Regions from separate parts of the Mesorhizobium sp. M0074 genome, predicted to be linked through region 1. Evidence: predicted binding sites of a transcription regulator. Region 1 holds the regulator's gene; the other holds the start of a gene.
What was found. The regulator PhoB, encoded in region 1, activates phosphate uptake and scavenging genes when phosphate is short. The targets are predictions, from matches to a motif close to TGTCATNNANCTGTCAT.

Region 1 (3,411 bases):
GACGCTGCTGCGTGTGTTCAACCGCATCTATGAGCTCTACCCAAAACAGACGGCCGAGGGCCAGGTGCTGCTCGACGGCAAGAACATTCTCGACCGGTCGCAGGATCTCAACCTCCTCAGGACCAAGATCGGCATGGTGTTCCAGAAGCCGACGCCGTTCCCGATGTCGATCTACGAGAACATCGCCTTCGGCGTCAGGCTCTACGAGAACCTCGGCAAGTCCGAGATGGACGGCCGCGTCGAACAGGCGTTGAAGCGCGCCGCGCTGTGGAGCGAGGTCAAGGACAAGCTCAACGCCAGCGGCTTGAGCCTGTCCGGCGGCCAGCAGCAGCGGCTCTGTATCGCCCGCACCGTGGCCGTGAAGCCGGAAGTCATTCTGCTCGACGAACCGGCTTCGGCCCTCGACCCGCTGTCGACTGCCAAGATCGAGGAACTGATCGACGAATTGCAAGCCGACTATACGATCGTCATCGTCACCCACAACATGCAGCAGGCGGCGCGCGTGTCGCGCCAGACCGCCTTCATGTATCTGGGTGAACTGGTCGAGTTCGACCGGACCGAGAAGATCTTCACGTCGCCCCGCGAGAAGCGCACGCAGGACTACATCACTGGCCGCTTCGGCTGAGCCGTTCCGATCATGCATATGAGGACAGGACCATGGGCGAACACACAGTCGCTTCTTTCGACGAGGATCTCGAGCAGATCAGCAAGCTGATCCGCGACATGGCCGACCTCGCCGGTTCGATGGTCGGCGGGGCGACCAAGGCCCTGTTGAATTCCGACAACGTGCTGGCGCAACGCGTCGTTTCCGACGACGCCATCATGGATGCGCGTCAACGCGAACTGGACGACCGCGCCATCACCCTGATCGCCAAACGCCAGCCGATGGCCCACGATCTTCGCCATGTGGTCGGAGCGATCCGCATGGCGGGCGACCTCGAACGCATCGGCGACCTTGCCAAGAATATCGCCAAGCGCGTGAGTGCGGTCGGCCTCAGCGCCACGCCGCGGGACCTGTCGCATTCCATCGACGCGATGGCGCAGCTGGTTCTCATCCAGGTGCAGGGTGTCATCGAGGAATATGCTGCAGGCGATGCGGCCGCGTTGGCCAAGCTGCGTGCCGCCGACGAGCGCATCGACGTCAAATACACGTCCGTGTTCCGCGAGCTGTTGACCTACATGATGGAAGATCCGCGCAACATCACCGCTTGCACGCACCTGCTGTTCTGCGCCAAGAATCTGGAGCGGATCGGCGACCATGTCACCAACATCGCCGAAAATGCGTATTATGTGCTGACCGGCGAGCAATTGCCGGTCAATCGTCCGAAGCAGGACGAAACGACAATGTCCGCACCGGTGACATGATGGGGGTGCCCAGCCGATGATCGCACCACGCATAATGGTGGTGGAGGACGAGGAGCCATTGGGTGTGCTGCTCCGCTACAATCTCGAATCCGAAGGCTACCAGGTCGAGGTGGTGACACGCGGCGACGAAGCCGAGATCCGTTTGCAGGAGAATGTGCCCGACCTTTTGGTGCTCGACTGGATGATACCAGCGGTTTCCGGCATCGAGCTCTGTCGTCGGTTGCGGGCGCGCCCCGAAACCGAGCGGCTGCCGATCATCATGCTGACCGCGCGCGGCGAGGAGAGCGACCGGGTGCGCGGGCTTTCGACCGGCGCCGACGACTATCTGGTCAAACCGTTTTCGACACCGGAATTCATGGCCAGGGTCAAGGCGCTGCTGCGGCGCGCCAAGCCGGAAGTGCTGTCCAGCGTGCTGAAGGTCGGCGACATCGTGCTCGATCGCGAATCGCACAGGGTCTATCGCAAGAAGAGCGAAATCAGGCTCGGGCCGACCGAATTCCGGCTGCTCGAGTTCATGATGCGGCATCCGGGCCGTGTCTTCTCGCGCAGCCAGTTACTCGATAATGTCTGGGGCGAGACAATCTACATCGACGAACGCACCGTCGACGTGCATGTCGGGCGGCTGCGCAAAGCCGTCAACAACGGCCGGATGCCGGATGTCATCCGCACCATCCGCGGTGCCGGCTATGCGATCAGGGAAGATTGACCCGCCTGGTCAGGCTACGTTCTTTCTGACGCTGGGCCTCATTTGCGCGCCCGGCGCGAAAATCTCCTGGTCGACGAAGCTTAGCGCCCGCATCGCGCAGCCTTCGCGGATCAGCGGCAATTCGTTCGGCTCTGTATCGAAGGAGATCGAGTCCGAATGCTGGCCGCCGGCGGTCTGGGCGATTGCCTTCCGCAAGGCCGGCTCGATCAGATCGAAGGCGGCGGCACTGGCGCCGACCATCGCGACCGGTGCCGGATCGATCAGCGCGAACAGCGAGCCGAGACCGAAACCCAGCGCTTCGCCGGCCTTGCGGTAGGCCTCGCGTTCCGGCCCATCTTTCTCGCGCGCCCGGGCCGCCAGTGCTCGCATGTCGGCGTCGCTGACGTCGGCGATCGGTTCGCTTTCTTCGCTCATCTGCCTGGCGTTGCGCCAGATGGCGTAGTTGCCGGCATAGGCCTCGATGCAGCCGCGCCGCCCGCAACGGCAGAGCGCGCCGCCCGGACGATGGATCATGTGGCCAAATTCGCCACCCGAGGAATGCGTCCCGGTGAACAGTTCGCCCTTCAGCACCAGCCCCATGCCGATGCCATGCGAAAGCAGGATGGCGATGAAGTCGTCGCGATAGCGATCCGGATTGCGCCAGCGCAAAGCCACCGCCATCATGTTGCAGTCGTTCTCCACCGTTGCCGGGATGCCGAATTCGTCCTCCAGCATGTCGGCAAAGGCGATGTCGGTCTGCGGCGTGATCGGCGACCACAGCATGGCGCGTGCAGGGGAGTCGGTAATGCCCTGAATCGCCAGGGCGATGCGGGCGACACTGCGGACGTCAAGGTCTGGATCCTGCAGCCGGCGCCGGACGATGGCCATGCATTCACGGATCAGCTCGTCGCGCGGCATGGTCAGCGTGTCCAGCCGGCGCTGTTCCTCGGCGACCACCTGTCCCGTATAGTCGATAATGGCGGCCGACAGGAAATTCAGCGACAACACCACGGTCAGCACCGCCGCCGCTTCCGGGTTGAGGGCGAGGCCGACCTGCGGACGACCGCGTTTCAACGAAACGGGCTCACTTGCCTTGCTCTCGGCGAGGATGCCTTCCCGTATCAGGTCGGAAGAGATCGCCGATATGGTCGAATGACTGAGGCCGGTAGTAGCTGCGATCTCAGTACGCGATGGCTGGCCGGCCCGGCGCACCGCCGAGATCACCATCGCCCGGTTGCGCCGGCGCAAATCGTCATGGCGGATTCCGACCGACATTGTTTTGCTTTCCTCCCGGTTGCCGCGGCCGCTCATGAACCGGAAGCCGTCGGTAATGTCCGACAAATAGTGTCGGACGCAGGCAA
Region 2 (3,411 bases), on a different contig from region 1:
GCCGTCCCCTCCGTATCGACAGCCCACAGACCATCGGTGCGGCCGGTGGCTTTCGGGCCTTGGCCGTCGGTGGCGACCCAGAGGCGGCCGGCCGAATCGACCGCGCAATTATCCGGCATGCCGAACCAGCCATTGGCGGTGGTTGCGGTCGAGAAGGTGGCGCCGACGTCGGCCACAGCGGGATCGCCGCATTTCAGCAGGATTTCCCACCTGCCCTTTGTCGCGGTGAAATCACCGCCGTCCTCGACGATCTCGATGATGTGGCCAAAGGCATTTTCGGCACGCGGGTTGGCGGCGTCGACCTGGTCGGCCTTGCGCTTCGAATTGTTGGTCAGCATGACATAGACCCTGCCGTTGGTGGCATTGGGCTGGATGTCTTCCGGACGGTCCATCTTGGTGGCGCCGAGCAGGTCGGCGGCGCGGCGCGTCTCGATCAGCACGTCGGCCTGGCTGGCAAAGCCGTTCTCCGCCGTCAGCGGCCCTTGGCCGAAGACGATCGGCAGCCATTCGACCGAACCGTCCTCGGCGAACTTGGCGACATGCAAGGTGCCGTCGTCGAGCAAATCCATGTTGGCGGCGCGGTTGTCCGGATCGAACTTGCCTGTGGTGACGAACTTATACACATAGTCGAAGCGCTCGTCGTCGCCGAGATAGAAGACGACACGGCCATCCTTGGCGACGATCGATTCGGCGCCCTCATGCTTGAAGCGCCCCATCGCGGTGCGCTTCCTCGGCGCCGAAGTCGGAGCCTGGACGTCGACCTCGACGATCCAGCCGAAGCGGTTCGGCTCGTTCGGCTCCTTGCCGATGTCGAAACGGTCGTAATGCGCTGCCCATTCATAGGCACCTTCGGGAATGCCGAGGCGCTTGTAATTGGCGGCTTCCTTATGCCCCTGCGGCAGCTCGCCCGAGAAATAGCCGTGGATGTTCTCCTCGGCCATGACATAGGTGCCCCACGGCGTGACGCCGCCAGCACAATTGTTGACGGTGCCGATGACCTTCGTGCCGGTCGGATCGGCGCTGGTCTTGACGCGGTCGTGGCCGGCGACCGGGCCGGAGAGCGCGATCTCGGTGTTGGAGGTGATGCGGCGGTTGAGCTTGCCGTCGCGAACGACCTGCCATTTGCCTGATACCTTGCGTATCTCGACGATAGTGCCGCCATGCGCCGTCATCTCGACGTCGACTTGTTCCTTGCTGAGGGGCGCCTGCTTGGCCTTGCCGTCGACGATGGTGACGAGGCCCGGAAACATCAGGTGCGGATTGGTGTATTCGTGGTTGACCACCAGCAGGCCGTGCTCGGCCGAGCCGTCGATCGGGATATAGCCGACATAGTCGTTGTTGTAGCCGAATTGTCTGGCCTGGGCTTCCGCCGACTGTTTTCTCGGATCGAATTCCGGCGAATCGGCGAACAGCGGATCGCCCCAGCGCAGCAGTACATCGGCGTCATAGCCGGGTGCGACGTGATGCTTGTCGTCGATGCCGGCCTCGAGCTCGTCAAAAGCGAAGGCGGAGCCTTCGGCGGCGCGGGCGTTGTCGGCGGTGATCAGCGCCAGCGGGCTGACGGTAGCGGCTATGGCCGAGACGGCAAGCGAGCTCTTGAGGAAGCCGCGGCGCGAGAACCGCGCGGCGATGATCTCACCCATGGTGCGGTTGTCGGTGAGATTGGCTCCTGGCCCGTCGTTTTCCTCGAGCAGGCTGGTTCGGAAATGGGCGTCAGGGGTGCGATGTTCGGTCATAGGGCCTGCCTCTGGCTGGATGGATTGCTGGAGCGTGTTGCCTGGCCAGTCCGGTATCGCCGGCAGGTCACAGTTTGATGACATGCCGGCTAATTGCCACCTGCGATTTCGTATCCAACATCGGCCCCGCTTGACCGCGACCGTCGCTTCGGAAACAAGAGCTGCGGCAGGCGCGTAGGGACACATCGGGAGAGAACAAAAGTGAGTTTCTGGGGACTTGGGCAGCTCTGCGTTTCGACGGTGATCTTCCTGCTGGCGGCGATGGCCGCAAAACAGTGGGGGCTGGCGCCGAGCCTCGGCAAGATTGTGCTGACGTTGGCGCTCTATTCGCTGGGCAATCTGATCATGCTGAGGCTGATCCGTGAATTCGGCATGTCGGTGTCGTTCAGCCTGTCGGCGGTGATCCAGCTGGTGTCGGTGAATGTGGTGGCGCTGGTCTTCTTCGGCGAGCGCGTCAATGCCTTACAGGCAACCGGCATCGTGCTTGCCATCGCAGCTGTGGCGCTGATCACGCTCGGGCCCTATCTGCAAAGGCTGTAACTGCGATCGGGCCGATGAAGAAGATTGCAAGCAGACTGCGCAACTGGCTGGAGTTCCCGGTTCTGCTTGCCGGGCTGGTCATTGCCGGCGGGCTGTGGGGGTTCGAGGAGCTGATGGAGCTGGCGCGGGCCACCACGCCGCATGCCTTCGACACCGAAATCCTGCTTGCCTTCCGCGAGGCCGGGCAGCCCGACAATCCGATCGGACCGGCGTGGCTGGAAGGGGCGATGCGCGACATCACCAGCCTCGGCAGCGCCAGCGTACTGGTGCTGATCACGGCAGCAATGATCGTCTATCTGCTCCTTATCCGCAGGCCAGGCGCGGCGCTTCTCATGTTCGTCGCGGTAGCGGGCGGCCAGCTCCTGTCAAGCGTGCTGAAATTCGATATCGACCGACCGCGCCCTGATCTGGTCTCGCATCTCGCCGATGTGGCATCGCTTTCGTTTCCGAGCGGCCACGCCATGCTGTCGGCGGTGACATATTTGACGCTGGGCAGCATGGCGGCGCGGTTTTTGCCCGGGCGGACAACGAAGATCTATGTACTCGGGCTGGCGGTGCTGACGACGGTGGTGGTCGGCATCAGCCGCATCTATCTCGGCGTCCACTGGCCGTCCGACGTATTGGCCGGCTGGTGCGCCGGCTTTGCCTGGGCGATGCTGTGCTGGCTTGCGGCACGGTTCCTGCAGCGATGGCTTGGGCGGGCCGACGGCACCTGACTCAAATCAGCCTATTGATCAGGCCATGACCGCAGCCTGCCAGCAGGAAAACCATCGACAGCAAGGCTGTCGAGGTCGCCAACGCTTTGAATATCTTCACCCGCTCATCCTTTTGAAGTCGTGCCTGTGCATTCGGGATCGCAGTGGATGTCCCGCCAAACGATGCCGAGGTTTGTAGCATGACAGCGCATCGGCTGGCAAAGAGTGCTGCATGTTTGGAGGCAGACCATCAATCCTTGGTGCAGGAAGACCTCGCCGACCGCGCCAGCGCCGGAACTTCATCCTCGACTGTTCGGCGGTGCCGTTCTTCGATTCGACGGCAGCAAATGTCATCGAGGGTGCGGCCCACAAGGCGAGCCGCGCCGGCGTTCGCTTCATTATATCAGGCGCTTCACCGCAGGATACGCCGCATGCTGATC

Region 2: NKJ73_RS26030 (PhoX family protein) is a predicted target of PhoB. The motif match lies at 1,803-1,819, and genes of this name have one in related genera.

The regions. Positions count from the first base shown of each region.
Region 1 covers NZ_JAMYUM010000028.1:15,846-19,256, reverse strand. The annotation lists gene pstB (phosphate ABC transporter ATP-binding protein PstB) at 1-625, shown strand, start outside; gene phoU (phosphate signaling complex protein PhoU) at 658-1,365, shown strand; gene phoB (phosphate regulon transcriptional regulator PhoB) at 1,382-2,071, shown strand; gene NKJ73_RS29110 (ROK family protein) at 2,081-3,325, opposite strand.
Region 2 covers NZ_JAMYUM010000022.1:103,370-106,780, forward strand. The annotation lists gene NKJ73_RS26030 (PhoX family protein) at 1-1,736, opposite strand, end outside; gene NKJ73_RS26035 (hypothetical protein) at 1,938-2,276, shown strand; gene NKJ73_RS26040 (phosphatase PAP2 family protein) at 2,291-2,992, shown strand; gene NKJ73_RS26045 (hypothetical protein) at 2,994-3,173, opposite strand; partial or broken gene NKJ73_RS26050 (sodium-independent anion transporter) at 3,252-3,411, shown strand, end outside.